DNA from 3 places in the Rhizobium sp. WSM1328 genome. Region 2 is predicted to be linked to each of the others. Evidence: riboswitches for the same ligand, from Rfam matches in the RefSeq annotation. Region 2 holds a riboswitch; each other region holds the start of a gene.

Evidence for each region. A riboswitch is a leader RNA that binds a small molecule or an ion and turns the genes downstream of it on or off. The one in region 2 is predicted to bind FMN.
Region 1: another riboswitch for FMN. It lies ahead of AC2444_RS13585 (6,7-dimethyl-8-ribityllumazine synthase); the one in region 2 lies ahead of ribN (riboflavin transporter RibN).
Region 3: another riboswitch for FMN. It lies ahead of ribB (3,4-dihydroxy-2-butanone-4-phosphate synthase); the one in region 2 lies ahead of ribN (riboflavin transporter RibN).

What each region holds. Positions count from the first base shown of each region.
Region 1 covers NZ_CM172788.1:2,656,063-2,665,982, reverse strand. Annotated here, with positions in the region: gene AC2444_RS13610 (CGNR zinc finger domain-containing protein) at 1-436, opposite strand, end outside; gene AC2444_RS13605 (alpha/beta fold hydrolase) at 599-1,309, shown strand; gene AC2444_RS13600 (TMEM175 family protein) at 1,348-1,947, shown strand; gene AC2444_RS13595 (alpha/beta fold hydrolase) at 1,994-2,839, shown strand; gene AC2444_RS13590 (SDR family oxidoreductase) at 2,904-3,674, shown strand; gene AC2444_RS13585 (6,7-dimethyl-8-ribityllumazine synthase) at 3,742-4,176, opposite strand; FMN riboswitch at 4,255-4,397, opposite strand; gene AC2444_RS13580 (SRPBCC family protein) at 4,637-5,083, shown strand; gene AC2444_RS13575 (GCG_CRPN prefix-to-repeats domain-containing protein) at 5,269-5,577, shown strand; gene AC2444_RS13570 (hypothetical protein) at 5,693-5,917, opposite strand; gene AC2444_RS13565 (adenylate/guanylate cyclase domain-containing protein) at 6,201-7,304, shown strand; gene AC2444_RS13560 (winged helix-turn-helix domain-containing protein) at 7,378-8,022, shown strand; gene AC2444_RS13555 (MFS transporter) at 8,019-9,263, shown strand; gene AC2444_RS13550 (LysR family transcriptional regulator) at 9,250-9,920, opposite strand, start outside.
Region 2 covers NZ_CM172788.1:1,323,245-1,333,164, forward strand. Annotated here, with positions in the region: gene clpX (ATP-dependent Clp protease ATP-binding subunit ClpX) at 72-1,349, shown strand; gene lon (endopeptidase La) at 1,751-4,168, shown strand; gene hupB (DNA-binding protein HupB) at 4,375-4,650, shown strand; FMN riboswitch at 4,773-4,927, shown strand; gene ribN (riboflavin transporter RibN) at 5,010-5,930, shown strand; partial or broken gene AC2444_RS06750 (choice-of-anchor I domain-containing protein) at 6,004-7,173, shown strand; partial or broken gene AC2444_RS06755 (esterase-like activity of phytase family protein) at 7,192-7,488, opposite strand; partial or broken gene AC2444_RS06760 (esterase-like activity of phytase family protein) at 7,484-8,218, shown strand; gene AC2444_RS06765 (aldo/keto reductase) at 8,293-9,279, opposite strand; gene AC2444_RS06770 ((R)-mandelonitrile lyase) at 9,517-9,918, shown strand.
Region 3 covers NZ_CM172788.1:2,249,863-2,259,782, reverse strand. Annotated here, with positions in the region: gene AC2444_RS11470 (PAS domain-containing hybrid sensor histidine kinase/response regulator) at 1-2,151, shown strand, start outside; gene AC2444_RS11475 (ATPase domain-containing protein) at 1-11, shown strand, start outside; gene mobB (molybdopterin-guanine dinucleotide biosynthesis protein B) at 2,083-2,604, opposite strand; gene mobA (molybdenum cofactor guanylyltransferase MobA) at 2,601-3,230, opposite strand; gene AC2444_RS11455 (DMT family transporter) at 3,240-4,148, opposite strand; gene AC2444_RS11450 (SDR family oxidoreductase) at 4,477-5,244, shown strand; gene ribB (3,4-dihydroxy-2-butanone-4-phosphate synthase) at 5,474-6,109, opposite strand; FMN riboswitch at 6,236-6,386, opposite strand; gene AC2444_RS11440 (glucose 1-dehydrogenase) at 6,582-7,364, opposite strand; gene AC2444_RS11435 (SDR family oxidoreductase) at 7,641-8,429, opposite strand; gene AC2444_RS11430 (sugar ABC transporter ATP-binding protein) at 8,452-9,920, opposite strand, start outside.

The sequences.
Region 1 (9,920 bases), 1.3 Mb from region 2:
CCTCGCCGACCGGCAGCAGCAGCGCATCGGGTGCGCGCCATTTGCGCATTGGTTGAAGTGCGAGTGTGGCATCGGCATGTCCTGCGATGATGCGGCTGAAGCCCTCGTTACGTTCGAGTAGGCGGTTCAGCGGCTCCAACTCCTCCAGGGCATTTGCCGGAAGAGGGTGGCCCTTGTGGCTGCGGACGAAATCCCGGAACCATTCGCGCAGGCTCCTTGCCTGGTCTGCGACCTTGTCGAGTTCGCCCGGCAGCGCCTGCGCTCGCATTGCCTCCAGCGTCGCATGGGGGACGAGCCCCGCCTGCTCCAGCCAGCGCAGCAGGCCTTTGCCATCATCGATCCAGTCGACTGGCGTATCGACCGGAGTGGCGATCGAATTCAAAAAATCCAGTCCCAGCGCATCGCCGACGAAAAGGGCAGGTGAGCGGTTGTCCATCATAACTCCTGTTCCGGTCGCCACGATGTGCACCGCTGGCGGTCTCTCGAAGACATGAGTGATATGTAACCTCTTAAAAGGCGCTTGACAAGTTATGCGCTCTTGGAGTAACCGTCATAAATACATTAGATAGGTTACTTTAGCAGAGCAAGGAGAACGCTGATGTCCCCCGAGAATGTGAATCTCGCGAACAGTGTGAATGTCGTATTTGTCCACGGCGCATGGGCGGATGGTTCGAGCTGGACAAAAATCATTCTGCCGCTCACCGCCGAAGGCTTGAGCGTGTTCGCGGTGCCGCTGCCGCTGACCTCCTTCAGCGACGATGTCGCAGCCCTTGAGCACACGCTGGAGCGGGTGACCGGGCCGGTGGTTCTCGTCGGCCATGCCTATGCCGGCGCGGTGATCGCTGCGACCCGGGACGAGAAGGTCAAGGCGCTGGTCTATATCGCCGCCCTGGCACCTGATGAAGGCGAGACGGTCGCCGATATCTTCTATCGCGGCGAGCCGCACCCCAAGGCGCCGAAGCTCGCGCCCGACAGTCATGGCCTGATCTATCTGCCGCAAGAGGCTTTTAGCACCGCATTCGCGCAGAATGCCGAGGCGGGTGAGCAGGCGGTGCTTGCCGCCGTACAGCGGCCGATCTCGCCGGCCTGCATCACTGTTCCCGTGCCGCGCCCGCTCTGGAAGGACCGTCCGGCCTGGTTCCTGATCGCGGAACAGGACCGGATGATCGTTGCCGACAATCAGCGCTTCATGGCCGAGCGCATGCAGGCGCGGGTGCGCTCACACGCCGCCGATCACACGCCAATCGTTACGGCGCCTGCCGCCGTGCTCGACATCGTCAGGGAGGCGGCCGCCGCGGTGGCAGCCTGAATTCAACTGTCAAAACAAGGGATGAGGAGGAAATCGAGATGCACGGAGAGAAGATGACGACCGAGCGGGTGAGCGCCTTTTCAGACGCCATGATCGCGGTGATCATCACCATCATGGTGCTGGAGCTCAAGGCGCCCGAGGTTCCCGACATATCAGCCGTGCTTTCGCTCTGGCCGATCCTGGTCAGCTATGCGCTGAGCTACCTGTTCATCGCGATCATCTGGATCAACCATCATCACCTGCTGCGGCTGGTGCGCTTTGCCTCTACCCGGCTGATCTGGATCAACTTCGTGCACCTCTTCCTGGTGTCGCTGCTGCCGTTCACGACGGCCTGGATGGCGAGGACCGGCCTCGCGCCGATGCCGGTTGCCGTCTATGCCGCGGTCTTCGTGCTGGTCAATGCTGCCTATCTGATGTTCGAGCGCGAGATATTCGCGCAAGCCGAGGCGGGCGCCATGCCGGAACCCGCCCGCCGCCTGGCGCGCCGGCGGACGCTCATCGGCCTGGCGATCTTTGCCGTGGCGGGGCTCGTTGCTCCCTTCGTACCGCTCCTCGGCTTCTTCCTGATCTGCTGCGCCCTCGTTCTCTATCTCCAGCCGGAGATCTTCAACAGCCGCCAGCAAGGGCAGGCGGAATAACCAGACCGGAAATACCAATCAAGTTATCACAGCAAAGGAGACTGTCATGTCCACCATCAGATACCGCACCGCCGACGTCGACGGCTTCAACATCTTCTATCGCGAGGCCGGTTCGCCGGATGCTCCGAAGCTGCTCCTGCTGCACGGCTTTCCGAGCGCCGGCCACATGTTCCGCGACCTGATGCCGCTGCTCTCCGATCGCTTCCACATCGTCGCGCCCGATCTTCCGGGCTTCGGACGATCCGACCTGCCGGCACGCGGCGCCACTTTCGACGGGATCGCCACGACCATCGATCGTTTCACCGAAGTCGTCGGCTTCGATCGTTACGCCGTCTATGTGTTCGACTACGGCGCGCCGACCGGCTTCCGGCTGGCCGTGAAACATCCTGACCGGATCATGGCGATCATCTCGCAGAACGGCAACGCCTATGTCGAGGGCCTGAGCGAGGGCTGGAACCCGATCCGGGCCTATTGGGAGGATGCGTCCGAGGAGAACCGCAATGCGCTGAAGGCGATGCTGCAGCCGGAAACGACGGTCTGGCAATATACGCATGGGGTTGCCGATCCGACGACGGTTTCGCCCGACGGCTATTCGCTCGACAATTTCTATCTGGCGCGGCCCGGCGTCGAGGACATACAGCTCGACCTCTTCGGCGACTACAAGAGCAATGTCGCGCTCTATCCTGCCTTTCAGGATTATTTCCGCACCCACAAGCCGCCGTTCCTGGCCGTGTGGGGCAAGAACGATCCGTTCTTCCTGCCGCCCGGCGCCGAGGCGTTCAAGCGCGATAATCCCAATGCGGTCGTCCGCTTCCTCGACACCGGCCACTTCGCGCTGGAAACGCATGCCGCAGAGATCGCGGCTGCGATCCGCGATTTTCTGGCCCGCTGAGAGCAGAACCAGGCGCTGCCCGCCGGAAGGGCGGGCGGTCGCCCAAGCCAACAGGAGAGACGACATGTCTGATACAGTTGCCATCATCACCGGCGCCAGCCAGGGTATCGGCCAGGCGACGGCGCAGCGCCTCGCGCGCGATTTTTCCGCGCTGGTGCTGGTCGCCCGCAACCGCGCCAATCTTGAGGAGACCGCGCAGGCGGTGAGGGCGGGCGGCGCGCAAGCCCTCGTCATCGGCGCCGACCTCGCCGAGCCGGAAGCGGCGCAGGCCGTGGTCGATCAGGCGCTTGGCGCCTTTGGCCGCATCGATGCGCTGCTCAACATCGCCGGCGGTGTGCCGCAGATCGATCTTTTCGAGATGACCGATGCGCAGTGGGAAGACGGGCTGGCGCTAAAGCTGCACGGCGCGAGGCGCCTGACGGTTGCGGCATGGCCGGCGCTGAGAGAGGCGAAGGGCTCCGTCGTCTTGATGTCGGGCAATTCGGCGGTGTTTCCGAAGGCGCCGTATGCGGCGGTCGGTACCATCAATGCTGCCATCGTCGCACTCGCCAAGGCCTTTTCCGATCGCGGCATCACCGATGGCGTGCAGGTCAACAGCGTGCTGCCCGGTCCCGTCATGACCGGCCGGCGCCGCTCCTATCTTGAGCACTGGGCGCCGCTGCACGGTGTGAGCGTGGAGGAGGCGACCGCGCATTTCCCCGAGCAGGCGGGCATCGCCCGCTACGGCGAGCCGGAGGAAATCGCCGAACTGATGGCCTTCCTGGTGTCGCCGGGTGCCCGCTGGATGACCGGCTCGGCGCTACGCATGGATGGCGGCGAGGTGAAGTCGATCTGATGCGGTCGACGGCGGGAGTGCACCGCCGTCTTCATCTCCTGCGTTCCTCTATTCGTCGAACCGCTGACTACGCGGCAAGAGCGGCGCGCGTTTTGCCGATCGTCAGAGCCGCTTTTGCTGCTTCGCGGCCTTTCTCGACGAAGTGCGCGCGGTAGATCTGCTTGTGGTGCTCGGTTTCTTGATACTGATGCGGCGTCAGTGAGACCGACAGTACCGGCACGCCCGTATCCATGCCGGCGCGCATCAGCCCATCGACGACGGCCTGGGCGACGAATTCGTGGCGGTAGATTCCGCCGTCGACGACGAAGGCGGCGGCAATGACCGCGCAGTAACGTCCGGTTGCCGCAAGATCGCGGGAAAGCAGCGGCATCTCGAATGCGCCGGGGACGTCGAACACGTCGACCTGCTCGGGCGGAATAAGCTGATGGAAGCCATGAAGGGCGCGGTCGACGATGTCGGCGTGCCAACTGGCTTTGACGAAGGCGTAGCGGGTGGGTGTCACGGTAATCTCCTTTGGCGAACAGACACATCACCCAAGGCGATCACGAACGTTCCCGACAGCCGCAAGGGCGGCAGGAACGCACGTTCTCTTTCATCCGGACTATGACCGTCGGCTCAGGCATCTCACCTGATCTGCTGACCCTTCCTAAGAAGGCGCTCGCGGGCTCGCAATCGAAATTGCATACCGCCGGTAGGGACTTGCACCCCGCCCTGAGAACGGCGCGGACAATAGGGGGAAGGCGGCGGGCTGGCAATAGGTCGATATGCTTTCGCGGCCGGAGCTGGATCAGGCTCCCCAAGCGGCGATTTCGCTCGTTCGCCGATGGCGGCGGGCAATCCCTCTTGCGAAGGAGGAGCTTGCGCCTACATGCTCTCTGTGAGGACATCCACGTCAGAAGCACGACAAGACAGGACGCGCTGTCTCCGCCTGGGCGAGGCCGTGACAACCATGGGAGAGAGTGATGCCAGAATCTTTCGTCGTTCACCGCGAGGCGCATATTGCGGCGCCGCCGGCCGCGGTGTTTGCGCTGATGACCGATCCGGAGAAGATCCTGCGCTGGATGGGAACGGAAGCGCAGGTCGAGCCGCAGCCCGGCGGGCTCTATCTCGTCAACGTCACCGGCGCCCGCTTTGCGCGCGGCTCGTTTCGTGAGGTGGTGCCGGTTCATCGCCTTGCCTACAGCTTCGGCTGGGACGGCAGCGAAGCGGTGCCGCCGGGGTCGAGCCTGGTCGAGATCGACCTGATCGAACAGGAGGGCGGAACGCTGTTGCGGCTCACTCATAGCGGCCTGCCCAGCGCCGATCAATTCGCCGGCCATGCGGAAGGCTGGGCGCATTACCTGGGGCGCCTGACCGAAGTCGCCGCCGGGCGGGATCCGGGTCCCGACGCTTTTTACGGCCGGACATGAACAAATTTGCCGGCAGCGGGGCGTCTCTGATGCGCTTGCGGTTGTGACAACAACGGTCGGCGAGCGCCCAAGCGGGTCGTGCGGAAGCGCTTCTTTTGCTACCGCAAACATGAACGCGCAGTTCATCTCCAGTTCAATTTAGCGGTCCTAATCTGCGGACGGCTGGATTGAAAATGGAGTTCACGATGAAGGCACTTTCTATCGCGGCTGCCTTGCTTGCCGGCAGCCTCTCGATCGGTACCGCGGAGGCAATGCCGATGGGGACAATCAATGTCCAGAGCAGTGTCACAAAGGTCGACTACGCCTGCGGTCGCGGCTGGCATCTGACGCGCTGGGGCGAATGCCGGCGAAGCTGGAGACGCCCGCCGCCGGTAGCTTTCTACGGTGGTCCGCCCCGCTGGGGCTGGGAGCGGCGTCACCGCGATTGGGATGGCTCGCGCTGGCGCCATGAGCGGCGCTGGGATCGCGACCGGCGTTGGCGGGATAATGACTAAAAGTCTCGCTTAGATGTAAATGGACGAAGGCCGGAGCGATTTTCGCCCGGCCTTTTCTCATGAAAAAGCGTCGCCGACGCTGACAGCCAGCGTTCTCCCGATTTACCCGAGAGGGTCAGATCCTGCTGACGAGCCAGTGCTTGTCGTCGATCAATTCCTCGAGCTCGACGGGATCCTTGACGCCGAATTCGAACCATTCGACGAGTTCCTTTGCCTTGCGGCTGCTCTCTTCCGCCGTCAGCTCGACCTGATACCTTTCGCACCATCGCCGAAGGATCGACGTCAGCACCGTCATGTCATTCCCATCCAGCGGATCTTTCGGCCAGAATACCGTGCCCATCGTACCCCTCAATCACACGATGACGAACGGCCCTATAATGGAATCAAAGTCGCGCGAGTTTAAAGTGTTTATTTTTTGTTTTCCACCGCGTCGAAGGGTTTTCGACAGGGGAGTGGACGTCCTTTGGGGCGACAGCTTGAGTCTATGGGAATCTCTTCACGGACACCCGCGGGGTGTCCTGATGGACGTGCGAACGTCGGCTTGTCGCACCCAGGGATGACCGCCAGCGGTCACCCCGAGGGATATCCTTGCGGACGTCCCGGCGAGCGTGCGATGTTAAGCCATGGATCTGCCATCTCCCCTTGCCTGGCTGGTTGACGAGGCCGGGGCCTCGCCTGGTCCCGAACGGTTTCTGGCCGAGCTCGGGCGCCGGTTGCTGGCCGATGGCCTGCCGATTTCCGGCGGCGCGCTGACACTTTCGGTGCCGCATCCGATCATCGCGCGGCGCACCTGGCTGTGGCGAGCCGAGACCGATGCTGTCATCGAGGCTTTGGCCTTTGCCGCGGCGCCGCAGAGCGAGGCTGGGCGCGAGTGGCTGGCTGGGCTCGGACCGGTATGGGAGGAGAGAATCGGGCCTTCGCAGGATAGTCCGATACTCGGCTGGGCGGGTATCGCCAACGGGGCAGGGGGCAGCGCATTCGGCCCGACCGAGGCTGGCCTGCTGCGCGAAGTCGCGCGTTTTTCCGTAGCCCCGCTCGCCGCTTTGGCGGCGCGGGAGGCGCGGGCCGCGCTGCTTGAAGCCTATCTCGGCCGGCGCAGCGCCGCCCGGGTGCAGGCCGGCGCGCTTGCCCGCGGCACTGGCGAGACCATCCGCGCAGCCCTTCTCTGCGCCGATCTGCGCGACTTCACCGCGCTCTCCGAGGTGACCGAGCCTCACGTGATGATCGCCGCATTGGACGCCTGGTTCGACCGTGTCGCAGGCGCCGTGCATGCCTTCGGGGGCGAGGTGCTGAAGTTCATCGGCGACGGCGTGCTGGCGATCTTTCCGGTCACGGCTACGTCGAGCGAGGGCGACACAGGCCGAGGGGATCGCGAGGCTTGCGAGGCAGCGTTGCGCGCGGTCACCGCCAGCCGCGCCGGCATGGCCCATCTCGATCAAGTTCGCCAGGCGCAGGGGCTAGCGCCGCTGCCCTTCGGCGCAGCACTGCACTTCGGCGAGATCCTGTGGGGGAATATTGGTGCTGCCGACCGGCTGGACTTCACCGCTATCGGCTCCGCCGTCAATCTGGTCAGCCGGCTGGAAGGGCTGTGCAAGCCGCTCAGCCGAAGCGTGTTGATCTCGGGCGCGGTGGCGGCGAATACGGCGACGGCGCTGATGCCGCTCGGCGAGCACACCTTGCGCGGCATCGCCGACCCTTGCGCGGTCTTCACCCTGCTTGAGGATTGAGCTGCGGACAGGGCACTTGCACTTACGCAAAGAAAGCTTTGCAAAGATGTCTTTGTAATAGTAGGCTTCCGGCATGAAAGACCCGCGCCCGCAGCCTGCTCAATCCGTCACCGCACCCCGCACCCTCAGCCGCGTCGTGCCCGATCCCACCGCGCTGAAGGCGCTGACGCATCCTGTCCGGCTGCGCATGCTCGGCATGCTCAGGGTCGATGGACCCGCCACGGCGACGCAACTGGCAGTGCGGCTCGGGCTGAATAGCGGCGCGACCAGCTATCACCTACGCCAGCTCGCCCAATACGGCTTCATCGAGGAAGCGCCGCATGCTTCGCGGCGCGACCGCTGGTGGCGCGCCAGCCACGAGCTCACCTCGGTGCCGGCAAGCGAGGCCGAGGGTGAAGCGCTTGATCTCGACCTCGCCTTCAACCAGGCGATACTCTCTCTGCAGGTCGGTCAGATGCAGCAGGCGCTGGAGGAATATGCCGAGCTGCCGGCGGAATGGCGCAAGGCGAGCACGGCCAGCGACATCATCATCCCGATGACGGCGGAACAGGCCGAAGCCCTGACCAAGCGGCTGACCGATACCATTCTCGAAGCGATACGGGTGGCTCCGCCTTTGGGGGAGCTGGCACCCCCGGATATGGTTCCCTTCTCGATCATGCTGCACGCCTTTCCCTATCCGGGCCGGCTCCCGCATCGCGAGGAAGATGATGGGTCATGAGGAAGGGTGGGCCATTCCTGGCGCTTGCCGCGGCCGAGACGCTTTCGCTTTCCGGCACGCGGCTGTCGACCATCGCTATTCCCTGGTTGGTGCTGAGCGCGACCGGCAGCCCCGTTTTAACCGGGCTGACAGCGATGATGGAGATGCTCCCCTATGTCGCCGCCAAGGCGCTCAGTGGGCCGCTGATCGACCGCGTCGGCCCGAAACGCATCGCTGTCGTCTGCGACACCGCCTCGGTGGCCGTGGTGATGCTGGTGCCGCTGCTCGATTGGCTCGGCCTGCTTGATATGTCGCTGCTGCTGCCTGTCGTCTTTGCCATGGGTGTGCTGCGCGGTCCATCCGATGCTGCCAAACAGGCGATGGTGCCTGATATTGCCGAATTGGCGGCGGTGCCGCTCGAGCGGGTGACAGGCCTCGTTGGTGCCATCGAGCGGCTGGCCTCGACGGCGGGTGCGGCCGGCGCCGGCGCGCTGATCGGCCTGATCGGCCCGGGCCAAGCGCTGGTGGTCAATGCCGTCACCTTCGCCGCCGCTGCGCTGATTGTGGGAGTAGGCATCCCCGGATTGCGGCGCGTCCCCGAGCTGCGCTGCATGCCCGAGGCCCGGCCGGGCGGGATGTCCTCCTATCTCGGCGATCTCAGGGAAGGCTGGCGCTTTCTGCGCGGCGACGCGGTGCTCGTCAGCATTGTCATCATGGTGGCGACCACTAACCTGCTGGACCAGGCTTATCACGCGGTGCTGCTGCCCGTCTGGACGCGGAGCTCAGGCCATGGCCCGGAATTGCTGGGGGCGATGTTTTCGGCCTTCACCGGCGCCTCGATCGCGGGTGCTGCGATTGCCGCTGCGATCGGCGAGCGGATGCCGCGCCTGATGGTTTATACCGTGGCCTTCCTGCTGACCGGATTTCCGCGCTTTCTCGTTATTGCGCTGGATGCGCCACTCCCCATCATCTTCCTCACCCTGGCAATCGCAGGATTTGCCTCGGGCTTCCTCAATCCGATCCTGTCGGCGGTGATCTTCGAGCGCATCCCCAAGCCGCTGACCGGCCGCGTCACCGCGATGAACGCCGCCCTCTGCTTCGCGCTCATCCCCTTCGGCGGCCTCGTCGGCGGCGCCCTGATCAGCACGATCGGCCTCGCCGCGGCGCTCTCGCTCACCGGGCTCGCCTATCTCGCCGCAACCCTCTTTCCCCTGGCGCTGAAGAGCTTCCGCGGCTTCGACAAGCCTATCACCCAGACCTAGCGTCGCGGTTGCGTGCCTCGCTCTGGTCTCCAAGCTCCTCGACCATCAGATCGATGAAGCGTCGGACACGCGGTTCCAGCAGGCGCTTGTCGGGATAGAGCGTGACGATCTTTACGTCGTCGGTTTCGAGGTCGGGCAGGATCTGCCGGAGGCGGCCGGTGACGAGATCGTCGGCGACGAGAAAATCGGGAAGCAGCGCGATGCCCAGTCCCGCCAGGGCGGCGTCGCGGATCGCCTCTGCGCTGTCGAGCCTCAAGCGGCTGCGGTCCTGCGCCTTGATCCAGGAACCGCCTTCCCCGCGAAAGCGCCAGCCCTGCCTTTGATTGCGGCCGGCGAAGATCAGGCAGTCATGGACCGCGAGATCGTCGATATCGCGGGGCTCGCCGCGCTCGGCAAGGTAGGCCGACGAGGCGCAGAGCCGTGCCTTATAGGTGGCGATCACGCGTGAGACCAGGCGGGTGTCCGTCGCCGTCGCGCCGATCCGGATCGCCAGATCGAAGCCTTCCTCGACGATGTCGGCCAGGCGATCGGTGAAGCTCACTTCGACCTGGATGTCGGGCCAGGCCTGAAGATATTTTTCAAGCAAAGGCAGCACGACAAGCCGCCCGAAGGCATCGGGAACGGTCAGCCGGAGAACGCCTCGCGGCGTGCTGTTCT
Region 2 (9,920 bases):
AGTGCCGCCAGGAGCTGATAGAGTGGACCGCGATTTCGCCTTGAAATGCGGCGTGCTGGAAGGAAAGTGATATGAGCAAGGTCAGCGGCAGCAACGGCGGCGACTCCAAGAACACTCTTTATTGTTCGTTCTGCGGAAAGAGCCAGCACGAAGTCCGGAAACTGATTGCCGGACCGACCGTCTTCATCTGCGATGAATGCGTCGAATTGTGCATGGACATCATCCGCGAGGAGAACAAGTCCTCGATGGTCAAGTCCCGCGACGGCGTTCCGACGCCCCAGGACATCATCAAGGTCCTCGACGAATACGTCATCGGCCAGCGGCAGGCGAAGAAGATCCTGTCGGTTGCCGTTCACAACCATTACAAGCGCCTGGCGCACGCCTCCAAGAACGGCGAAGTCGAGCTGGCGAAGTCGAACATCATGCTCGTCGGCCCGACCGGCTGCGGCAAGACCTATCTTGCTCAGACGCTCGCCCGCATCATCGACGTTCCCTTCACCATGGCCGACGCGACGACGCTGACCGAGGCCGGTTATGTCGGCGAGGATGTCGAAAACATCATCCTGAAGCTGCTGCAGTCGGCCGACTACAACGTCGAGCGTGCGCAACGCGGCATCGTCTACATCGACGAAGTCGACAAGATTTCGCGCAAGTCCGACAACCCGTCGATCACCCGTGACGTCTCGGGCGAGGGCGTGCAGCAGGCGCTGCTGAAGATCATGGAAGGTACGGTCGCTTCCGTTCCGCCGCAGGGCGGACGCAAGCACCCGCAGCAGGAATTCCTGCAGGTCGACACGACGAACATCCTGTTCATCTGCGGCGGCGCTTTTGCCGGCCTCGACAAGATCATCTCTGCCCGTGGCGAGAAGACCTCGATCGGCTTCGGCGCCTCGGTCAAGTCGCAGGATGACCGCCGCGTCGGCGAGGTCCTGCGCGAACTGGAGCCTGAAGATCTGGTCAAGTTCGGCCTCATCCCTGAGTTCATCGGCCGTCTGCCGGTTCTGGCGACGCTCGAGGACCTCGATGAGGACGCGCTGATCCAGATCCTGTCCGAGCCGAAGAATGCGCTGATCAAGCAGTATCAGCGCCTGTTCGAGATGGAAGACGTGGAACTGAACTTCCACGAGGACGCTCTTCGCGAAATCGCCCGCAAGGCGATCGTGCGCAAGACCGGCGCCCGCGGCCTTCGCTCGATCATGGAGAAGATCCTGCTCGACACGATGTTCGAACTGCCGACGCTGGAAGGCGTGCGCGAGGTCGTCATCTCCGAGGAAGTGGTGCGCGGTTCGGCCCGTCCGCTTTACATCTATGCCGATCGCCAGGAAGAAAAGGCCAACGCTTCGGCGTGAGCTTGGGCTTTCGTGTGATTATTTTGGGGGCTTGCCATTGGCAGGCCCCTTTCTATTTGAAAAACCATGCGAAGCGCTGTTAGTATTTGCCGGTGGGAACCGAAATTGCCTTTGCCGATGTTGCGGAAGGGGTCGTGCTTGGCAATGATGCAATGATCCGTAAGCCTCTTGCTGGCGTTTGCATTTTAGCCGGGTCGGAAGTGGTAAGCGCCGGTCCAGCCACGCGCTTCATAGTGTTGGCGTTCCGTTGTAATAAAGCTGTCACATCCGAGGGACGCGGGCGTTAGCGTGGCTTGAAAAGCGTAGTCAGAACCTCCACTTGTAGCAACAAGTGAGATTGCCGGCCGGTCCCAAGCGGCCGTGCAGAGAGCCCGGCAACGGGACGATGGAAAGGACATAAAATGACGAAGAAAACGTCTGTAGCGAGCAGCACCGCCTACCCTGTTCTGCCCCTGCGCGACATCGTGGTTTTCCCGCATATGATCGTGCCGCTGTTCGTCGGACGGGAAAAGTCGATCCGTGCGCTCGAAGAGGTCATGGGTTCCGACAAGCAGATCATGCTGGTAACGCAGATCAATGCTAGCGACGACGATCCGGATCCTTCCGCGATCCACAATGTCGGCACCGTGGCGAACGTGCTGCAGCTCTTGAAGCTGCCCGACGGCACCGTGAAGGTTCTGGTGGAAGGCCGCGCCCGCGCCGAGATCGACACCTATACCAGCCGCGAGGATTTCTATGAGGCGCTCGGCCATGTGCTCGAGGAGCCGCACGACGATCCGGTCGAACTGGAAGCCCTGTCGCGTTCGGTCGTCTCCGAATTCGAGAGCTATGTGAAGCTCAACAAGAAGATTTCGCCCGAAGTGGTCGGCGCCGCCAGCCAGATCGACGACTATTCCAAGCTCGCCGATACGGTTGCCTCGCATCTGTCGATCAAGATCACCGAGAAGCAGGAGATGCTGGAGACCACCAGCGTCAAGCAGCGCCTCGAAAAGGCTCTCGGCTTCATGGAAGGCGAGATCTCGGTCCTGCAGGTCGAAAAGCGCATCCGTTCGCGCGTCAAGCGCCAGATGGAAAAGACCCAGCGCGAATACTACCTCAATGAACAGATGAAGGCGATCCAGAAGGAACTCGGAGACGGCGAAGAAGGCCGCGACGAGATGAGCGAACTGGAAGAGCGCATCTCCAAGACCAAGCTGTCCAAGGAAGCCCGTGAAAAGGCCGATGCGGAGCTGAAGAAGCTGCGCCAGATGAGCCCGATGTCGGCGGAAGCCACCGTGGTGCGCAATTATCTGGACTGGCTGCTCGGCATTCCCTGGGGCAAGAAGTCGAAGATCAAGGCCGATCTCAACAATGCCGAGAAGATCCTCGAAGCCGATCACTTCGGTCTCGACAAGGTCAAGGAGCGCATCGTCGAATATCTGGCCGTGCAGGCCCGCGCCACCAAAATCAAGGGCCCGATCCTCTGCCTCGTCGGCCCTCCGGGCGTCGGCAAGACCTCGCTCGCCCAGTCGATCGCCAAGGCGACCGGCCGTGAGTATGTGCGTATGGCGCTTGGCGGCGTTCGTGACGAAGCCGAAATCCGCGGTCACCGCCGCACCTATATCGGCTCTATGCCCGGCAAGGTCATCCAGTCGATGAAGAAGGCTAAGAAGTCCAACCCGCTATTCTTGCTCGACGAAATCGACAAGCTCGGCCAGGACTATCGCGGCGATCCGTCTTCGGCTCTGCTCGAAGTGCTCGATCCGGCGCAGAACATGACCTTCATGGATCACTATCTGGAAGTCGAATACGACCTGTCGGATGTGATGTTCATCACGACGGCGAATACGCTGAACATTCCAGCGCCTCTGATGGACCGCATGGAGATCATCCGTATCGCCGGCTACACAGAGGATGAAAAGCGCGAAATCGCCAAGCGGCACCTGTTGCCGAAGGCCATCAAGGAACATGCGTTGCAGCCGGAAGAATTCTCGGTCAGTGACGACGCCCTGATGTCGATCAGCCAGCATTACACCCGCGAAGCCGGCGTCCGCAACTTCGAGCGCGAGCTGATGAAACTCGCCCGCAAGGCGGTCACCGAGATCATCAAGGGCAAGACGAAGGCCGTTCACGTGACGGCTGCCAACATCTCCGACTATCTGGGCGTCCCGCGCTTCCGCCATGGCGAAGCAGAGGGCGAGGATCAGGTTGGCGTCGTGACCGGTCTTGCCTGGACGGAAGTCGGCGGCGAGCTGCTGACCATCGAAGGTGTGATGATGCCGGGCAAGGGCCGCATGACGGTCACCGGCAATCTGAAGGAAGTCATGAAGGAATCGATCTCGGCAGCGGCCTCCTATGTCCGCTCGCGCGCTGTCGATTTCGGCATCGAGCCGCCGCGCTTCGACAAGAGCGACATCCACGTGCACGTGCCGGAAGGCGCAACCCCGAAGGATGGTCCCTCGGCTGGTGTCGCCATGGCAACCGCGATCGTCTCGATCATGACCGGCATCCCCGTGGACAGGCATGTGGCCATGACCGGTGAAATCACGCTTCGTGGCCGTGTGCTGCCGATCGGCGGTCTCAAGGAAAAGCTGCTCGCAGCGCTTCGCGGCGGCATCAAGAAGGTGCTGATTCCGGAGGAAAACGCCAAGGACCTGGCGGAGATTCCTGACAACGTGAAGAACAACATGGAGATCATCCCGGTATCCCGCATGGGCGAGGTGATCAAGCACGCGCTGATCCGGCGGCCGGAGCCAATCGAATGGGATGGCACGGTGGAAACGCCGGTCATCACATCGGTCGAAGGCCTCGATGAGACAGGCGCAACCATAGCGCATTGAGTGGCCTTTGCCACATTTATGCCCAATTGGCCCAAAACACGGAAAAAGGCTGGCGGAAACGCCAGCCTTTTTTGTGAAAACGTCATGTAGACGCTTGCTTTTCCTTGATTTGCAGGGCTTTTGGGTTTTCGGCGGGCCTGATGAAACCTATTCTGCGCCTAGCTTACTTTTGAGTCGTTTCATACCATTTAGAAAGGGGTGGAAACATGAACAAGAATGAACTCGTGTCCGCAGTAGCCGAAAAGGCAGGACTGACGAAGTCTGACGCGGCTTCCGCTGTTGACGCGGTTTTCGACGTTGTCCAGGCTGAACTCAAGAACAAGGGCGACATTCGCCTCGCGGGTTTCGGCAGCTTCACCGTTTCTCATCGTGCCGCATCGAAGGGCCGTAACCCGTCGACGGGCGCTGAAGTCGACATTCCGGCTCGCAACGTGCCGAAATTCACGCCCGGCAAGGGCCTGAAGGACGCCGTCAACGGCTGATCTGAGATTATCCGCCAGCCGGAAACGAGACCGGTTGTGTAGGATTTGAGAGGGGTTCGGCTTTGCCGGACCCCTTTTGTTTGGGCGGATCTTGCCGTCGCGGGGGCTTTGATCTACGACAGTTCTGTTCTCAGGGCGGGGTGAAACTCCCCACCGGCGGTAAGGGTTTCGGCCTGAGCCCGCGAGCGCCTTCTTTCGCGCCCATGCGGAGGAGGGGTCAGCAGATCCGGTGTGATTCCGGAGCCGACGGTTAAAGTCCGGATGGAAGAGAATGAGTGTCGGCCACGCGGAGGGCAGGGTTGCCCTGTGTCGCTTGGTCGTGGCTCATGCGTCCTGATTTATGTTGGTCCCTGTTTTGGATGAAAGACATGAATCAGACTTCTGTTGCCGTCGAGCCGTCCCGCGCCGTTGTCGGTGCCATCTGGATGGTCCTTGCCGGCATTGCCTTTTCGCTTCTCAACGTCGTCACCCAATGGCTGACGATGAAGCTTGCCTTTCCCTCGGCGTCCGCAGCCTTCTGGCAATATGGCTTCGCCTTCCTGTTTTCGCTGCCGTTCCTGAAGAGGCGCGGCCTTGCGGCGATGCGCACGCACTATCCTTGGCGTCACCTCGCGCGCGTCGCGCTTGCCGCGCTCGGCGTCGAGGCCTGGGTCGCCGGCCTTGCCACGGTGCCGATCTGGCAGGCGATCGCACTGGTGATGACCTCGCCCTTCTTCATCATTCTGGGCGCCCGGCTTTTCCTCGGGGAGCGCGTGGGCCCGGCCCGCTGGGCCGCGACGGCAGCGGGTTTCACCGGAGCGATGATCATTCTGCAGCCATGGTCTGATGGTTTTGGCTGGGCGGCTCTCTTGCCTGTGCTTTCGGCGCTGCTGTGGGGCGCCTCGTCGCTGATCACCAAGAGCCTGACAGGCATCGAACGGCCAGAGACGATCACCGTCTGGCTGCTCGTTCTGCTGACGCCGATAAATGGCGGGCTGGCGCTTGCGGCAGGCTTTGCAGTGCCGACGGGCGCAACCCTTGCCCTGTTCCTGCTGGCGGGGCTGCTGACCGCGGTAGCGCAGTATTTCCTGACGCTAGCCTATGCCGCAGCGGATGCCGCCTATGTCCAGCCGTTCGACGATCTGAAGCTGCCGTTGAACGTGCTGGCCGGTTGGCTGTTCTTCGGTTATGCGCCGGCGGGTTATCTCTGGCTGGGAGCGGCTCTCATCTTGTCTGCTTCGCTGTTCATCATGCGAAACGAGATGCGCCGGGAGCGCAAACCAGAGCCTGACATGATCTGACGCAAAATGCCGCATCTGTCATGCCTCTGTCATGCCGCTCGCGCAGAAAACTCATGTTTCGAATGTTCGACACATGGGGGATTTCATGACAATTTCATCGCGCAAGGCAGCGCTCGCTGCCGTGCTTCTCGCATCCGTCGCCTTTCCGGCCGCGGCCGAGCCGGTTTTCAACCGCATCGCTTCCTTCCCGGTCGCAGAGAACCTGCCTGTTGATAAGGACAAGCTTTCGGTGAGCTCCGCCGAGATCATCACCGCGACCGAAGACGGCAACACGCTGATCTATAGCGACAGCCCGCTCGGCGCGATCGGCTTTATCGACATTACCGATGCCAAGGCCCCGAAGGCCGGCGGCGCGCTGATGATGGACGGCGAGCCGACATCGGTCACCTGGAGCGCCGGCAAGGCACTGGTTGCCGTCAACACCTCCGAAAGCAAGGCCAAGCCCTCGGGCCGTCTCGCGATCGTCGACGTGGCGACCAGAAGATCGAAAACACCTGCGATCTCGGTGGTCAGCCGGATTCGATCGCCCTCAACAAGGACAAGACGCTAGGCACCATCGCAATCGAAAATGAACGCGACGAAGACATCAATGACGGCAAGATCCCGCAGATGCCGGCCGGCGATCTCGTCGTCTTCCAGGTCAAGAACGGCACCGTCGATTGCGGCACTATCAAGCACGTGACGCTGGCCGGGCTTACCGGCGTCGCCCCTGAAGATCCGGAGCCGGAATTCGTCGCCTTCAACAGCCTGAACGAGATTGCCCTGACGCTGCAGGAAAACAACGAGATCGTCATCATCGACGCCAACACGGCTGAAGTGAAGACGCATTTCTCCGCCGGCAGCGTCGATCTCACCGGCATCGACACCAAGCGTGACGGCGCCCTGAAATTCTCGGGCGAAGCCAAGGGCGTGCCGCGCGAGCCCGATGCCGTGAAGTGGCTTGACGACAACCGCCTCGTCGTCGCCAATGAAGGCGACTACCAGGGCGGCTCGCGCGGCTTCACCATTTTCGACAGGACGGGCAAGCTTCTCTACGAATCGGGCGCATCCTTCGAACGCGCCGTCGCCCATATCGGCCACTATCCGGAAAGCCGTTCGGGATCGAAGGGCGTCGAGCCGGAAGGCCTCGAAGCCGCCAAGTTCGGCGACGACAAGTATTTCTTCCTGCTCGCCGAACGTGCCTCGGTCGTCGGCGTCTATAAGGATACCGGCGCCGATCCCGAACTCGTCCAGCTGCTGCTCGCAGCCGACGATCTACACGATCGACGCCAGCAAGAAGCCGGCCGTCGCCCAGAACGCTGTCGCTGACGGCGTAGAGCATGCCTGGCTTGCCCGGAACGGCGGCGAGACCCGAAAGGGCAGCAAAGCCGATCGGATTGCCATCCTTCTCGGCGGAGACGATCTGCGGATAGGCCTTCTCGCCTTCCGAACGCTCGTAGATCATCACATGCGAGCGCGTGCCGCCGTCCTTGCCGAGATCGAGCTCGTTGGCGGTCGCAAGAAGATTGCGGGCGGGAATGGCGATCGCGCCTTCCGGCGAAATGCCTGATGGCAGCATCACCGACGCCCTCGTCGTCAAGCGTGACGGTGCCCCGGCTCAGAAGCTCGACATCGAAGGCATCGCGGCTGCCGCCGATGGCTCCTTCTGGCTCGCCTCGGAAGGCTACAGCGAGCGTCTCGTCCCGCACGCCCTCTACAACGTCAATGCCAAGGGCGACATCAAGGCCGAGATCGCGCTGCCGAAGGAGCTCGTCGCCAACGAAATCCGCTACGGCTTCGAAGGCGTGGCCATTGTCGGCACCGGCGACGACACCACGCTTTGGATGGCGGTCCAGCGCGAGTGGAGCGACGACGAGAAGGGCTTCGTCAAGCTCGTCTCCTACAATCCGAAGAAGAAGGAATGGGGTGCCGTTCGCTATCCGCTCGACAAGACGGAAAGCGGCTGGGTCGGTCTGTCGGAAATTTCGGCCGAGGGCGACAGCGTCTACATCATCGAGCGCGACAACCTCGTCGGCGATGCCGCCAGGCTGAAGAAGCTCTACAAGGTCGCGATATCAGAGCTGAAGCCCGCCAAGCTCGGCGGTGAGCTGCCGGTCGTCAAGAAGACCGAAGCCCACGACTTCCTCGGCGAGCTGAAGTCTGCCACCAACGGCTATGTGTTGGACAAGCTCGAAGGCTTCACCTTCGACGCATCGGGCAAGCCCTACGCGGTCACCGACAATGACGGCGTCAGCGACTCCTCCGGCGAGACCCTGTTCTTCCCGGTCGACCTGGTCGGCACGAACTGAGCTTCTGACGGTTCCACCACATGAAAATGGCCGGGTAAAACCCGGCCATTTTTTCGTTTCGGAGTATTGGATTCCTACCAGCGCTGATGCACATGCGGCGCGATCAGCCGCTCGTAGATCTCGCGCGTTGCGGCCATGACATCGGCCGAAAGCGGCGCAAGGTCGGCGGCGGCCGCGTTGGCCTTGGCCTGCTCGGCATTGCGGGCGCCGGGGATGACGACGGTGACGGCGTCGCTCATCAGGATCCAGCGGAGCGCGAAGGCAGCCATGGTCGCGCCCTCGGGCACCAGCTTGCGCACCTCTTCCACCGCCTGCAGGCCGACCTCGAAGGGAACGCCGGCAAAGGTCTCGCCGACATCGAAGGCTTCGCCGTTGCGGTTGAAATTGCGGTGGTCGTCGCTGGCAAAATGTGTGTCCCGGGTGATCTTGCCGGAGAGAAGACCGCTTGCGAGCGGCACACGGGCGATGATCGCCACATTGCTGCGGCGTGCTTCCTGGAAGAACAGATGGTCGGGGCGCTGGCGGAAGATGTTGTAGATGATCTGGATGCTGACGACGCCGGGATATTCGATTGCCTTCAGCCCGTCTTCGACCTTTTCGACGCTGACGCCGTAACCCTTGATCTTGCCGGCCTTCTGCAGCGCGTTCAGGCCCTCGAAGATCTCCGGCCGGTAAAGCGCGTCGCGCGGCGGGCAGTGGAGCTGCACGAGGTCGAGGCTGTCGACGGCAAGATTCGTCAGGCTGCGGTCGATAAAGCCTTCGAGATTAGCCTTTGTGTAGCCTTCGGCGACATGCGGGTTGAGGCGGCGGCCGACCTTGGTGGCGACCATCGGCCGTTCACCGCCACGCGTCTTCAGCACGTCGGCGATGATCTTTTCCGAGCGGCCGTCGCCATAGACATCGGCCGTATCGATGAATGTCATGCCGGCATCGAGCGCGGCATTCAACGCCGCGCGTCCGTCCGCCTCGCTGATATCGCCCCAGGAGCCGCCGATCTGCCAGGCCCCGAAGCCGACATTGGTGACGGTGAAAGGCATGCGGCCAAAAGCATGGTGTTTCATGAAAAATCCTCCCTACAGCATGTCGCCCGGAAGTGTGTGGGGACAACGACATGCATAAAAACAAAGAGCCAAAGCGCGTCGGATGATTCAAGCAAGATGCGACGCACTGATGAAAGACAATGGCACTATCAGCCGGGTGACTTTGCGGCAATTGTCGATCCGGCTTTGATTGGTCGCCTCGATGAAATAACGTCGCGATATAAGGCTTCAACCGCAATGGATGGAAAAGGACAGATCATGGAGATCAAACCCGCCGGCTCTCGCCCCTCGACGAAGCCACCGGCCGATTATTTCACCGGCGCCGTTCGCCAGGATCCGCTGATGGAAACGCCGGCGCCGGCACGGGCGAGGGCGGTCTCCGTCACCTTCGAACCCGGCGCCCGCACGGCCTGGCATACGCACCCGCTCGGCCAGACGCTGATCGTGACATCAGGCAAGGGCCTCGCCCAGAGTTGGGGTGGGGACATCCGCGAGATCCGCGCCGGCGATACCGTCTGGTTCGCGCCGGGCGAAAAACACTGGCACGGTGCTGCCCCGGATACGGCGATGACGCATATCGCCATCCATGAAGCGCTGGACGGCAGCCACGTCGACTGGATGGAAAAGGTCAGCGACGAGCAATATTCCGGTAAAATTTGAGC
Region 3 (9,920 bases), 930 kb from region 2:
GCAATTCCTAATTCCGGAAAACCGAAAGCATTGATCTACACCCCCGCCGGTCGCGACGCCTGGGTGGCGAGATCGTTGGTCGATGAAGCCGGATTGGCATCGATTGCTGCCACCGACCTGTCTATGTTCGCGTCATCGCTCAGCGATGACATCGCGCTTGGCGTCTTGACGGAAGAGGCCGTTCGCTCGAGCGATCTCAAGCCGATTGCCGCCTGGGTTTCGGCCCAGCCGAGCTGGTCGGATCTTCCCTTCATTGTACTCACCACACGTGGCGGCGGGCCTGAACGAAATCCGGGCGCTGCAAGGCTTTCCGAGGTTCTTGGTAACGTCACCTTCCTGGAAAGGCCATTCCATGCGACCTCCTTCATCAGCGTTGCCCGGACCGCATTAAAGGGACGCCTGCGCCAATACGAAGCGCAAGCCAGGCTTGAAGCTCTGGGCGAGGGAGAGCGACGGTTGCAGACGGCGCTCGCCGCCGGTCGTCTCGGGGCGTGGGAGCTGGAGCTGTCCTCGATGGCCTTGTCGGCCTCGGCGACCTGCAAGGCAATCTTCGGCCGAGGGCCGGATGACGATGTCACGCGCGACGATCTGATCGCAAGCATCCACCCCGACGACCGGGATCTTGTGCTGGCACGCCTGCGCCAGACGATCGATACCGGACGCGACTATTCGATCGAGCACAGGACGATCTGGCCGGATGGATCACTGCATTGGACCGAAGTCCATGCGCAGCTTTATTCCGACAGATATGGTTCCGCCAGGAAACTTGTCGGTGTCTGTTCCGATACCACCGTCCGAAAGACCATCGAGGAAAATCTGAGACGGCTCAATGAAAACCTCGAAGAGCGCGTGAGGGAACGAACCAAAGAGGTCAACGCCGCTCACCAGACCCTGCTCGAGGAAGTCGCCCAACGTGAAAGAGCCGAGGAGCAGCTTCGCCAATCGCAAAAGATGGAGGCGATCGGCCAACTGACCGGCGGCGTCGCCCACGATTTCAACAATCTGCTGATGGTCGTTCTCGGAAATCTGGAGCTGCTCGGCAAACACGTTGGCGGAGATGCCAAAGCGACGCGTCTGGTCGACGGGGCGATTCAGGGCGCGCGGCGCGGGGCGGCGCTGACGCAGCGGCTGCTGGCTTTTGCCAGACAGCAGGATCTGCAGGTCAAGCCCATCGATCTGGCCGAGCTGGTCTCCGGCATGAACGACCTGTTGCGGCGCTCGGTCGGATCCTCGATCAGCATCGAAACCATCCTGCCGGCGACGCTGCCGCCGGCGCTGATCGACGCGAACCAACTCGAATTGGCGCTGCTCAACCTCGCGGTCAATGCCCGCGATGCGATGCCGGATGGCGGGACCCTGTCCATATCGCTGCGCGAGGAGCAGGTGCCTGGCGATGACGGCGCTCTCGGCGAGGGGGCCTATCTGGTGCTGGCGGTGGCCGACAGTGGCACCGGCATGGATGCGGAGACGCTGAAGAAGGCGGTCGATCCGTTTTTCTCGACCAAGGAACTCGGAAAGGGCACGGGCCTAGGCTTATCGATGATCCACGGACTGGCCGTTCAGCTCAATGGTGCACTTCGTCTGACCAGCGAGCTTGGAGTGGGAACGACCGCCGAGCTGTGGCTTCCGGCGACGGAACGGCGCGCCGAGCGGGCGATCGAAGCGGAATTGCCCGTTCCGCAAGCTGCGTCCAGACTGAAGATAATTCTGGTCGACGACGATGCCTTGATCGCCATGAGTTCGGTCGACATGCTTGAAGATCTAGGCCACGAGGTCGTCGAAGCAAACTCCGGCTCGCAGGCGCTGGAACTGATCAGCAGCGGCCAGCATTTCGACCTTGTCATCACCGACTATTCGATGCCTGGCATGACCGGCGCACAGCTTGCCCAGGCCGCGCGGGACATTTGTCCGGGGTTGCCGATCGTGCTGGCGACAGGTTACGCCGATCTTCCTGCCGGCACCGATATCGATCTTCCGAGATTGGCAAAGCCCTACGATCAGGCTCAGCTCGCCAAGGAAATCGCCAAGGCGATGGCAAGCGAAACGGTTCCGCTTCTGAGGTCCGGCGGCAACGCAGGTGGTTCAAAGCTTCGCCTGTCCAAGGCCAACGATGTCAGCGATGAAATCGGCGATGGCGCCTGTGTCGTTTAGATCGAAGACCGGCAGGGCCGTATCCGTGACTGCATGATCGGCGGCGATGGCGCAGATATGGGGATCGCTCGGCGCCAACGGTTCGCGATTTGCCGCTTCCAGGCGGCGGGCCTCGATCTTCGGGATCGGCTCGCGCTTGTAACCTTCGATCAGCACGAGATCGCAGGGGGCGAGGCGGGCGAGGATCTCTTCGAACTCAGGTTCGGGGGCGCCGCGCAGCTCGTGCATGATGGCGTAGCGGGTGCCGGAGACGATGGTGACCTCGTGGGCGCCGGCCTGGCGATGGCGGTAGCTGTCGGCCCCGACCTTGTCGATGTCGAAATCATGATGGGCGTGCTTGATCGTCGAGATCCTGTAACCGCGGCGGGTGAACTCCGTCACTAGCCGGACGGCGAGACCCGTCTTGCCCGAGTTCTTCCAGCCGGCGATGCCGAAGATTTTCGGTGCAGTCATACGCGAAGGGCCTCCAGCCAGCGTTCCGCCTCGACGAGATCGTCGGGCGTGTTGATGTTGAAGAAGGGATCGAGCAGGCTGGCGCGGGTCGGATGCAGCGGAAACGCCACTTCCGTAACGTCATGCCGCAACAGGAAGTCGCGCACACGGCGCTTCTCGTCGGTGGCGATCCAGGCTTCGAGATCGGCGGCCAGCGTCACCGGCCAGAGCCCGAAGACCGGATGGCTACGGCCTTCGGAGGTGGCAATTGCGATCTGCGACGCGTGCTCGACCGCGGCCGCCAGCCGGGCGACGAGATCGGCCGGGAAGAACGGGCAATCCACCGAGACGGTGACGACATGGGTGATCGAGGGCAGACCGGCGGCATAGACCATGGTGGCATGGATACCGGCCATCGGCCCGGCCTTGCCGGGAAAACGGTCGGGAATGACAGGCACACCCTCGGCGGCGGCATCGGCATTGACGGCAACGTGGAAAGTTTGCTGCGAGAGGCGGGTCAGCACATGGCGGAGCAGGCTCTCGGCCCCAAGCATCACGCCTGCCTTGTCGCGGCCCATGCGCTGCGAACGGCCGCCGGCCAATACGACGCCCGCTATATGAGATTTATCCAACGAGAATTGAGCCATCATCCTTCCTCAAACCGGCGCACGCGGCGCGGATTCCTGCGCAATCGGCGACACACGGCGCTTGGCCTCACGATAGAACGTATAGAGGCCGGAGGCGATGACGATCGCAGCCCCGACGAGCGTCCAGCTGTCAGGCACTTCCGCGAAGAAAAAGAAGCCGAGCACAGAAGAGAAGATCAGGCTGGTATAGCGAAACGGCGCGACGAAAGAGATTTCGCCGGTGCGCATGGCGAGGATGACCGACTGGTAGCCGACGAGCACCAGCACCGATGCGAGTACGAGATGCCCAAGTGCTGCGGCGCTGACCGGCTGCCAGCCGCCGAGCACCGGGATGAGCAGCGCGCCGAAGAAGGAGGCTGATATGGCGGTGATGACGGTTATCATCAGCGAGGGAATCTCCGGACTGATGCTCCGGGTGGCGAGATCGCGGCCGGCCGTCGTCAGCACCGCAGCGACGCAGAGGAGGGCGGCGGCGGTGAATCCCTCAGGGCCGGGACGGATAATGATCATCACGCCGACGAGGCCGACAAGGATCGCCGACCAGCGCCGCCAGCCGACCGGCTCGCCGAAGAAGAGGGCAGCGCCGAAGGTGACGACCAGCGGCAGCGACTGCAGGATCGCCGAGGCATTGGCGATCGGCATCATGCCGAGCGCGGTGATATAGGTGACGGCGGAGAGCGTCTCACAGATGATCCTGAAGATGATCATCGGCTGCAGCATGATGCGCCAGGAGCGCAACGCGCCCATTTTCCAGGCGATCAGATAGACGAGCAGGCTGGTGAAGAGGCCGCGCAGGAACATGATCTCGCCGGCGTTCATATAGGCGATCACCGATTTGGATAGAGCGTCGCTTGCGGAAAAGCCGGCCATCGCCATGCTCATATAGATGGCGCCCTCAGTATTGCGTGACCGCGGCATGAAGAGATTCCCGTTACCTGTGCGCTCCTTTTAATCGCGAAGACGCATGAAGGGAATCGGATGAATGCCACACCAGGCATAAATCGATGATGCGGTGCACAACGGCACTGACCTCAATGCAGGCGTGTGGATGAAGGTCTCGGCAAATCTCGGTTTTATAAGGCGAATTCCGATGTTTCCGACGCCGTGATCAAGGCGTCGATGAGGACGCGCCGTCGCGCTGCCGGTTCGGCCATAGGCGTTTTTCTCGTCCTGCGCGGGAAACGGGTGGCTGCATCGCATGATGTTTGAGCATGTCAAATCTGGCAACAAACCAGGAGAGACCGATATGACACTTCTCAACGACAAGATCGCCATCATCACCGGCGCAAGCTCAGGCATCGGCCGCGCAGCGGCGAAACTCTTTGCACGGCAAGGTGCCAAGCTCGTGGTCACCGGCCGGCGACAAGACGCGCTCGACGCCGTCATCGCGGAAATTGAGGCGGAGGGTGGGCAGGCCGTCGCCATATCAGGCGATGTCAGGGACGAGGCGCTCCAGGAAAGGCTTGTCGAAACGGCAGTCTCGCGTTTCGGCCGGCTCGACATCGCCTTCAACAATGCCGGCATCATCGGTGAGATGGGGCCGGTCGCCGGGCTGTCGGTGGAGGGCTGGCGCGAGACGATCGAGACCAATCTCACCGCCGCCTTCCTCGGCGCCAAACACCAGTCGGCGGCGATGGGGAAAGGCGGCGGATCGCTGATCTTCACCTCGACCTTTGTCGGCCACACCGTCGGCATGCCGGGCATGGCCGCCTATGCGGCGAGCAAGGCGGGGCTGATCGGCTTCGTGCAGGTGCTCGCCGCCGAACTCGGAGCGCAGAAGATCCGCGTCAACGCGCTGCTTCCCGGCGGCACCGACACGCCCGCCAGTATCACCAACGCGCCTGATGCCACGCCGGAGGTGCTCGCCTTCGTGGAGGGGCTGCATGCGCTGAAACGCATGGCGCAACCCGAAGAGATCGCCAATGCGGCGCTTTTCCTCGCCTCCGACATGTCGAGCTTCGTGACCGGCACGGCGATGCTGGCAGATGGTGGGGTTTCGATCAGCCGAACATAGGGGCAGGAAATAGGGTGTGCTGTGGCAACCAGCCGTGCGCGTCTGGGACCCAGCCACCCGCCCTCGTCCTTCGAGGCTCCGGCCTGCGGCCTGCGCGCCTCAGGATGAGGGCTGGTCGGTGTGCCTTGCCGCTGCGCTTCCCGTTGAACCAAGCCGCAACCTCTCTCCAGCCTCATCCTGAGGCGCCCCGAAGGGGCCTCGAAGGACGGGGCTGGCCGCTTTGCGGAGATCAGGCGACTTCGCGTATGTCTTTTGCCGCCTGGCGGTCGAGATAGGCGACCAGGTCCTCGATGGTGACGAGGGGGAGGTTGTGGCGTTCGGCGAAGAGCGTGAGTTCGGGCAGGCGGGACATGGTTCCGTCGTCGTTGGCGACTTCGCAGATGACGCCGGCGGGGATCCGCCCGGCGAGGCGGGCGAGATCGACGGCGGCTTCGGTGTGGCCGGGGCGGCCGAGCACGCCGCGGGGGTTGGAGCGCAGCGGGAAGATATGGCCGGGGCGGGCGAATTCGGCGGGCTTTGCGCGATCGTCGACCAGGGCGCGGACGGTGGCGGCTCGGTCGGCAGCCGAGATACCGGTCGTCGTGCCCTTGAGATAATCGACCGAGACCGTGAAGGCGGTTTTGTGCGATTCCGTGTTGTTGGGCACCATGAGCGGAATATCGAGCGCATCGAGACGCTCGCCTTCCATGGCGATGCAGACGAGTCCACGGGCGTGGGTCATCATGAAGGCGATTGCCTCAGGGGTGACGGCATCGGCCGCGACCACGATATCACCTTCGTTTTCCCGGTTCTGGTCGTCGACGACGACGACCATCTTGCCGCTGGCAATAGCTGATATGGCATCTTCGATTGTTGCGATAGTCATGCTGTCTGGCCTTTCAAGGGTTATGTCAGCTGACTGACATGGTCTGCTCGGCTCAGTCCGTGAGCGAGCCTTCTGCCCTTGGGCGAACAAACGTCGGCCGACTCCGGGATGGAGTGCGACTGCCCGTGTTGTCCTCTTCCATCCGGACTATACCGTCGGCTCCGGCATCTCACCGGATCTGCTGACCTTCCGACAGGAGGTGCCGGAAGCGCTCGCGGGCTCCAGGATTGCTCCTGATACCGCCGGTGGGGAATTACACCCCGCCCTGAGAACACTTCAAAGATAGGATCAAAAACAGGCGGATGGCAAGGTCACTCGACCAGGCAAAAATGCAAAGCTGCCCTGACGCCGATGGACACACTGTTCACACGGAGGCGACGACCGTGTCGCCTTCCGCACTTCGCTGGTGGTTTGCTCTTTGTTCGATGCATGTCGTTGTCCCAAAACCGCTACGCAATTTTGGGCGCCTGCATCAGGACATGATCAGGCCGCCGTCGACATTGATCGTCTGGCCGGTGATATAGGCGGCGTCATCGCTGGCGAGGAAGGTCACCAGGCCGGCGACATCTTCCCCAGAGCCGGCCCGTTTCATCGGGATGCCCTCGACCCATTCCTTCATCAGTTCGCCGGGGGCGTAGTTGCCGAGCAGCTTGCCCCAGGCCTGGTCGTTATAGGCCCACATGTCGGTCTCGATGATGCCGGGGCAGAAGGCGTTGACGGTGATCTTCTCGGTCGCGACTTCCTTGGCCAGGCTCTGGGTGATGCCGACGACGCCCATTTTCGAGGCGGCATAATGCGGGGTGTAGATGAAGCCGTCGCGGGCCTGGCCGGAAGCGGTGTTGATGATGCGGCCGCCGCGCTTGTGCTTGCGCATCCTTGATATCGCCTCCTGGGCGCAGAGGAAGACGCCCTTGGTGTTGACGGCCATGACCTTGTCCCACTCGTTTTCGGTCAGGTCCTCGACGCGGGCGATTGTGATGACGCCAGCATTCTGGATCGAAACGTCGACCGAGCCGAATTCCTTCTCGGCGGCATCGTAGAGGGCGGTGACGCTTGCCTTGTCGGTGACATCGCCGATGAAGGAGATCGCCTTGCCGCCTTCGGCCCGGATCTGTTCGGCGACGCCGTGGACCAGGTCCTCATTGGCCGAGACGACGAGATTGGCGCCTTCTTTCGCGAAGCGTTTGGCGATCGCCGCTCCGATGCCGCGGCTACCCCCGGTAATGACGACAGTCTTCTGCTCAAAGCGTTTCATGCTCTTTCCTTGTCCGTCGATAAACAGCAAATCTGGGTGCGACCTACCATGCGATCATTATTGGAGATCAAACGGTTGTCGCGAATTCAGGCAGTCTAGAGCGCCGATGACGATCCGAGCCCTCGGTCCGTTCGACAACCCGTTCGATCAGCGTGAAGGGCGGGCAAGACGGCGATATCGCACGCCGTCTTGCCCGTTGGTCCCTTCAGCGCCTCGATCTCAGCCAGGGAGGAAGCGAGATCGGTCACTTTCCAGCAGCGGCAATGAGCTTTCTCATCACCAGCAGCAGAAACCGCCGTCGACGAGAAGATCGACGCCGGTCACGAAACTTGCTGCATTCGACAGCAGAAACACCGCCGGGCCTACCATCTCGTCCACCGCTGCCATGCGCTGCATCGGCGTCTGCTCTTCGAAGAGCTTGGTCTGGTGGACCATCTCCGGACGGGTGTTCATGGGCGTTGCCGTGTATCCGGGGGAGATGGTGTTGACGCGAATGCCGCGGTCGACCCATTCCATCGCCATGGACTTCGACATATGGATGACGCCCGCCTTGGAGGCGTTATAGTGCGCTTGGCTCAGCCCGCGATTTACGATCACGCCGGACATGGAAGCGATGTTGACGATGGAGCCGCGTCCATTCTTGAGCATGGCGCGAGCCTCGGCCTGGCAGGAAAGAAAGACACCTTTCAGGTTGATATCCATCAACGTCTGATATTGGTCCTCCTCCATCTCTTCCGCGGCGTTCGCGTTAGCGATGCCTGCCGCGTTGACTGCAAGCGTCAGCGTGCCGAGATCGGCTTCGGTCCGTGCTATTGCCTCTCCAAGGGAAGATTTGCTCGTGACATCCGCCGCGATCTGGATCGAGCGGCGGCCGGCGGCGCGAATATGTTCGGCCGTCTTGACCAGCCCGTCGTCGGTTCGGCGGTCGAGCAGCGCCACGTCGGCGCCGCATTGCGCAAGGCCGATGGCAATGCGCTGACCAATACCGCTGCCGGCTCCGGTCACGATGGCAACCTGGCCGCTGAGATCGAAAAGCTTCGGGGCGTTCAGAGTGATGTCGGACACCGCTCTTCCTTTCTCTGTCTGTTTAGATGGTGGCCAGTTCCATGACCGAAACGTCATTTGCCTGGTCACGATTGAGAATCCCCGCCTGCTTGCCTTGCGCAAGCACGAGAATGCGATTGGAGACTCCGAGAACTTCCTCGAGGTCCGAGCTTACGACGATGACCGCCACGCCCCGTTTGGCAAGATTGACGATGATGTCGTAGATACCGGCTCGGGCGCCGACGTCGATGCCTCTCGTCGGTTCGTCGAGCACGACGACCTTAGGATCGCGCATCAGCCATTTCGCGATGACCACCTTCTGCTGGTTGCCGCCGGACAGGTCCGAGGCATATTGCTCCGCACGGCCCTTCACGCCGAACTTGGCCACTGCCTTCTCCGCAAACGAGCGCTTGACGCTCGGCGTAATCCAACGCCCGCCCAGCTTGTCGAGATTGGCGTAGATAATGTTCTCGCTGATCCGGTGCCCGACGATCAGGCCCTGCTCCTTGCGGTCTTCCGGAACCATCACGATACCCTTGGCGATCGCGTCCGCCGGATCTCGCAGCCTCAGTTCCTCGCCTTCCAGCTTGATCGACCCAGCACTGATTGGATCTGCTCCCGAAATCGCACGCACCAGTTCGGTGCGGCCGGCGCCGACCAATCCGGCGATCCCCAGAATTTCCCCGGCCCGGACCTCGAAGGTAACGTCACGGAACGAGTTGTCCGGCGAGCACAGCCCCGACACCTGGAGTACTGGATGCTCTGTCGGAACCGGCAGGGCAGGGAACAAGCGGTCAAGCGGGCGTCCGACCATGCTCTCGACGATCGTTCGCACCGGTGTCGCGCTGTCGGAGAATTCCTGCACGCGCTCGCCATCGCGAAGAACGACGATCCGATCGGTTATTCGCTTGATCTCTTCCATGCGGTGGGAAATGTAGACGATGCCGACACCTTCTGAGCGAAGCTTCCGAACCTGTTCGAAAAGAGCTTCCGTCTCCGCGCCGCCAAGGGCGGCCGTCGGCTCATCGAGGATCAGGAGCTTTGCGTTGAGAGCCAGCGCCTTGGCGATCTCGATGAGTTGCTGATTTGCCGTGGAAAGGCCGGCGACCGTCCGCGTTGCAGGGATGTGAAGGTTCAAGCGAGCGAGCTGGTCCTGGGCCCGGCGAACCATCTGGGCGCGGTCGACGACGCCGTTCTTCATCGGCCAACGTCCGATGAAGACGTTTTCCGCGATCGACAGCTGCGGCAGAAGCTGCAGCTCCTGATGGATCAGGACAACGCCCTTGTCGATCGCTTCCCTTGGGGTGGCCGGGGCATAAGGCTGCCCCAGCCATGTCATTGATCCTTCGGACGGCGTGCGTGACCCGGCGATAATGCCCGATAGCGTTGACTTGCCTGCGCCGTTTTCACCGAGAAGTGCAACCACTTCGCCGGGATAAACGTCCAAGCTGACATTCTTCAGAACCTGGAGCGGCCCATACCATTTGGATATGCCCCTCAGGGAAAGAACTG